Paraflavitalea devenefica: one gene and its partner. The protein of the gene in region 2 interacts with the protein of the main gene of each other region in a pairwise test. Links are inferred from orthologs where the notes say so. Each region holds a gene or a part of one and is shown on either strand. Other genes may lie near its edges.

What was found.
Region 1: the proteins of dnaB (region 2) and dnaA interact in binary tests that used the Escherichia coli proteins (3 or more experiments, as listed by UniProt). The link is inferred for Paraflavitalea devenefica from one-to-one orthologs.

Annotation. Positions count from the first base shown.
Region 1 is NZ_JAARML010000001.1:19,887-22,850, forward strand. Bases 71-2,957 are described here. They hold dnaA (chromosomal replication initiator protein DnaA), read right to left. Parts: upstream 2,288-2,957; coding sequence 854-2,287; downstream 71-853. Other genes in these bases: HB364_RS00060 (ELWxxDGT repeat protein), read left to right, coding at 71-741. In the rest of the region: more of HB364_RS00060, read left to right, coding at 1-70. UniProt on the Escherichia coli protein: Plays an essential in the initiation and regulation of chromosomal replication. Binds in an ATP-dependent fashion to the origin of replication (oriC) to initiate formation of the DNA replication initiation complex once per cell cycle.
Region 2 is NZ_JAARML010000001.1:373,347-376,261, reverse strand. The notes cover bases 64-2,901. They hold dnaB (replicative DNA helicase), read left to right. Parts: upstream 64-617; coding sequence 618-2,186; downstream 2,187-2,901. Other genes in these bases: HB364_RS01390 (RsmE family RNA methyltransferase), read left to right, coding at 2,275-2,901. Also shown: HB364_RS01400 (hypothetical protein), read right to left, coding at 1-12; more of HB364_RS01390, read left to right, coding at 2,902-2,915. UniProt on the Escherichia coli protein: The main replicative DNA helicase, it participates in initiation and elongation during chromosome replication. Travels ahead of the DNA replisome, separating dsDNA into templates for DNA synthesis.

The sequences.
Region 1 (2,964 bases), 350 kb from region 2 along the record:
ACTGCAGGAGTGGAGCTTTGGAAAACAGATGGCACGGCAGCAGGCACCGTACTGGTGCTCGACCTGGAGCCGGGTGTAAGCTCCAGTATCCCCACGAACATTACCGGGCTTAACGGCGATATTTACTTTGTAGCTTCTACAGGAACTTCAGGCCGGGAACTGTTCAAGCTGGTGAGCACCACATTACCCGTTACCTGGGTAAGCTTTATCAGCGCCTGGTTGCCCGATAATACGGTAAAACTCCAATGGCAGGTAACCAACGAAAGAGATAACAGCCATTATGAGCTACAGCATTCCACCAATGGGATTAGTTTCACCGCACTGGGGACAATACCGGCCAACACAATAGCAGCAGGTACTAATACCTATTCCTATATCCATCAGTCACCCACCCATACTACCAATTACTATCGCCTGAAGCAGGTAGATAAAGACGGGCGGTACGACTATAGCAAAATAGTAATTGCCACCACAAAAGGACAAGGCCCACCATCCTTCACTGTTTCACCCAATCCTGCTACCGGGTCAACCGTCACGCTGAGGAGTAGCCTGTTACTGGAGCAGCCCCACCTCATTACCATCACCGGAGAAGATGGGAAGCTGGTCAATAAGATACAGGTGCCGCAACAACCGGCCCCTCAATACCAGTTGCCGTTATACCACCTCTCCAATGGTATTTATTTCCTGCGAATAGAAGGCAATGGATATACCGATATCCGGAAGATATTGGTACAGCATTGAAAGACCATGCACAGATAGACGCCACTTCAGGGAGATGCAGCGCCGTACCATAATAAAAAATCCCGCTCCTTTTCGGAGCGGGATCTGTTGTAATAAGCAATTAATGTTGTTATCACATGGCGGCAAGCTGAACCTTTTGCTGCAGTTCCATGACACTTTCCCGGAAAGTACTATCGGTATCCATCAAGTCCTTTACGGTTTGGCAGGAGTGAATAACGGTCGTATGATCACGTCCGCCAAAATGTTCTCCAATCGTTTTCAGTGAATTTTTGGTAAATGCTTTGGCAAGGTACATAGTGATCTGCCTGGCCTGCACTATTTCCCGCTTGCGGGTTTTCTGCAATAATTTGTCGTAGGATACATCGAAGTATTCACAGACCATTTTCTGTATGGTTTCGATGGTAATTTCTTTACTACTGGTTTTCACAAAATTTCGGAGTACTCGTTTAGCTAAATCGAGGTCAATTTCCCGCTTATTTAGCGAAGATTGTGCCAATAATGAGATAAGCGCCCCTTCCAGTTCCCGCACGTTACTGTTGATATTATAAGCCAGGTATTTTACTACTTCACGGGGCATTTCCAACCCGTCGTTCTTCATCTTCCTGTCCAGGATCTCTATACGTGTTTCATAATCAGGCACCTGCAGATCGGCACTCAGTCCCCAGCGGAAACGGCTCAGCAAGCGCTCCTGTACCCCTTCAAGGTCTTTGGGCGGCTTATCGGAGGTAAGAATGAGCTGCTTTCCGCTCTGGTGCAGGTGGTTGAAGATGGCAAAGAACGCATCCTGCGACTTTTCGGCGCGGTTAAAGAACTGCACGTCATCAATGATCAGTACATCTACCAGTTGGTAAAAATGGATGAAGTCATTGATGGCATTGTTGCGGCTATGGTCCTGGAACTGGTTGATAAACTTTTCGGAGCTTACATATAATACCACTTTATTAGAATGCAGGCGTTTCACGTCGTTACCAATGGCCTGGGCCAGGTGGGTTTTACCCAAACCTACGCCACCATATATAACCAGTGGGTTGAAAGAGCTGGCGCCCGGCTTCTCCCCTACCGTTTTACCGGCGCGGCGGGCCACCCGGTTACTGTCGCCTTCTACAAAGTTCTCAAATGTATAGATGGGATTTAACTGCGGATCAATCTGCATTTTTTTCAAACCCGGAATAACGAACGGGTTCTTGACCGGGTTGTGTATGATCAGCGGGAAATCCATTTCATTGCTGGAGTAAGTTTTATACCCATGAGTAGGAATATCCATTGTCAATGGCTTGTTATTATGATTACCACTGTCCACCATGATACGATATTCCAACTGCGCCTCTTTGCCCAATACCCTACGCAAAGTCTTTGCCAACAAGTTCACATAATGTTCTTCCAGGTATTCATAAAAGAACTGGCTGGGCACCTGAATCACCAATACATTACCTTTTATTTCTACTGGCTTAATCGGCTCGAACCATGTTTTGAAATGCTGCCACTCAACGATATCCTTAATTATCTCCAAACAATTTACCCAAACTTTATCAAAAGACTTTGTCATTATGCTATCAGCAGTTTATTATGTTGAGTTAAGATTATTCTCGAACTGTTAACTAATCATGCCGCCTTGAACCGGTGTTTTTCTATGGATGTTGGATATCGCTATACTTCCAAAAAAAGTTATGCAGGGGGGCGAATATCAAAATTTTTTACTGAATAAAAAATTTTTTATTCCCTTGTTTTTTCGATCTCACATACAGATACAACCTCTGCAAATTTGCTGCCCCATTTTTTTTAAAAGAATATGTTTATTTCCAACGGTTCGCTATAACATACAACCTACCTGTACCACAATCACTTCTTACGCCTTTAATCGTTTTTTACTGCAAGTAGATTGCAACAAAAACAACAACGTACAACTAAATAAGTTAGTGGTGCCAACTTATTTATGCTTCTACTACAATCAGACTTTTGCTACTGACAATACAAGGTTTTAATAACCGGCTACTATCACCGGTAACAGGTTGAGCCGTCCATAGAATAAACTCTCTACACTTAACTATTAATAACTTCCGGGTGGTACTGCAGGAATTCCGCATGAAGAAAGAAAAGAACATAATATGCGGTAAAAGTACTTTCTTCATATATAAGCTGTGATGCTATTGAAGATACAAATTATTTAATACGGAGCGCATATTGGGCCAACTTTTTTGCCCCCCCTGGTTAAAATATTTTTTT
Region 2 (2,915 bases):
ATATACCCGCATGGTGGTTTAAAGTTGACAATACTAATATCGCTTTTAAAACAATACCAGTAAAGGTTTGTTTATTTTTTGTGTTTAAAAATACTGGATTTAGGCCGGTTTCAGCATTATGAATGGATTAAAAACCGCGTGCTATAGGGGTTTCCTTATACCCGGAACGGGTAAACCCTTAGTGCTGCTGTATCTCACCTCAATGACCTCTTTACCAAATTTTTGGGGTATAATTCTTTCGCACAAGGGTGTGTGTATTTCGTTTGGGCAGGGGTGCCAAACTTTTGTAAATTGGGAATATCCTGCACATCTATGTGGATAACCCCATAAATGATGTGGATCGGCTCGTGAATTGCGGGTGATTAAATATAGGTTCCAGATTTTTTTTTCCGGGACGGGAGGCGGTTATATATTCGCCGTCCTGACTGAAGCGGTAACATTCAGATAACCCTGGATTAACAATTTCGTAATACAAGACTGGAATACTAACCCGCGAGTCATTGGTGCCGCTTTTGAACGGCATTGAGTGACCAGGAGCTTCGTCGTCCTCAATGAAAACCGTAGTTCAATAAAATGTATAGCCAATTGTTCTTTTTACTTACTGACCAATTGAACCAATGGAATTAACGAATTTCAATAAAGACCGAAAAGCGCGCCGGAAAGGATCCATAGATCTGAGTACGATGGTGTATGGAAAGGTACCCCCCCAGGCCAAGGACCTGGAAGAAGCTGTACTGGGTGCTATTATGCTGGAAAAGAGCGCTTTTGATACGGTGGTGGAGATCCTGAAGCCGGAATGCTTTTACGTGGATGCCAACCAGCGTATTTACCGGGCGATGCTGAGCCTGCAGCAAAAGAACCAGCCTATTGATATCCTGACGGTAGTAGAGGAATTGAAAACGAAGGATGAGCTGGAAATGGTTGGTGGTCCTTACTATGTGACCAAGCTCACCAATGCGGTGGTTTCATCGGCCAATATTGATGCCCACTCCCGGATCATCCTGCAGAAGTTCATCCAGCGTGAGCTGATCCGCATCAGCGGCGAGATCATCAGCGAGTCGTACGAGGACAGCACAGATGTATTTGACCTGCTGGATGAGGCGGAAAGCAAGTTGTTCGAGATCACCAATAATCACCTCCGGAAGAATTTTGACAGTATCGACAGTGTGTTGGTGAAGACGGTACAGCGTATTGAAGATATGCGTAACCGGACGGAAGATATTACCGGGGTACCCAGCGGGTTCTCTTCCCTGGACAAGGTAACCTACGGCTGGCAGCCTTCTGACCTGGTGATCCTGGCCGCCCGTCCTGCGGTAGGTAAAACAGCCTTCGCCCTTAACCTGGTGCGTAATGCTGCATTGAGTCCGTCAAAGCCCACGCCGGTTGCGTTCTTCAGCCTTGAAATGAGCTCTGCGCAGCTTGTACAACGTATCCTTTCGGCCGAAAGTGAGATATGGCTGGAAAAGATCTCCCGTGGCAAGATGGAAGAGCATGAGATGAAGCAGTTGTATGCCAAGGGTATCCAAAAGCTGGCACAGGCGCCTATTTTTATTGACGATACAGCCGCCCTGAACGTATTTGAACTGCGTGCCAAAGCCCGCCGGTTGAAAAATAAACACAATATCGGATTGATCATTATCGACTACCTGCAGTTGATGAGTGGCGGTGGCGGTAAGAACCAGAACCGTGAGCAGGAGATCAGTACGATTTCCCGTAACCTGAAGACACTGGCTAAGGAGTTGATGGTACCGATCATTGCCCTCTCCCAGTTGAGCCGGGCCGTGGAAACCCGTAAGGAAGGTAATAAGATGCCTCAGTTGAGTGACCTTCGTGAATCCGGTGCCATAGAACAGGATGCGGACATGGTAATGTTTATTTACCGTCCTGAATATTATGATATTACCTCCAATGAAATGGGGGAAAGCAATAAAGGGGAAACACATATACGGATAGCCAAACACCGGAACGGTTCCCTGGAAACGATCAAGCTGCGGGCCTTGCTGCATATCCAGAAGTTTGAAGAGATGGACAATGATGATTTTGGCGGTATTGGCGGCGGCGGCGGTAACTGGAAGCCTGTACCTACTGAAGGGGCTGATGGCGGTGGTGGCGCCAAATTGTTTATACAGGCCGGTAGTAAGATGAATGATATGCCCTTCGGCGATGACGATGATGCGCCGTTTTAAAATATTATAAACTTCTGAGGTTGTTTTTATCCTAAGCCCTCCCACTATGCAACAGGGAGGGCTTTTTCATTTTCGCTTATCTTGCAGCATGAGTTTACCCATCTTCTATATAGAATCTGCTGCTGCGGTTAATGATGTTATTACGCTGCCGGAAGAGGCTTCCAAACATATTGTACAGGTATTGCGCAAAGAGGTTGGAGAACTGGTACAACTTACGGATGGTATGGGTAACCTGCTCACGGCTGCCATTATTAATGACCATAAGAAGAAATGCGGCATACGTATTACCGAAGCGCAGCACGCTCCTGCACCCGAACGTACGATCACGGTGGCTATTTCTTTATTAAAGAATGCCAGCCGCTTTGAGTGGTTCCTGGAGAAGGCTACAGAGATCGGTATACAAAGGATTATTCCCTTGTTGTGTGAACGGACAGAGCGGGAGCATTTCCGGCACGACCGGATGAAGAGTATTCTTATCAGCGCCATGCTGCAAAGTCAGCAAAGCTGGCTGCCAGTATTGCACCAGCCGGTAGGTTATGAGCAGTTGTTTCGCCAGGAGGAGATCATCACGATTTCCCAAAAGTTTATCGCGCATTGTATGGAAGACACGCGACTGACCCTGCAGCAGGAGGTACAGCCTGCCAGTCCTTCTCAGATCATTCTTATCGGGCCCGAAGGGGATTTTACCGCTGCAGAAGTAACACTGGCTTTGCAACACCAGTTTGTACC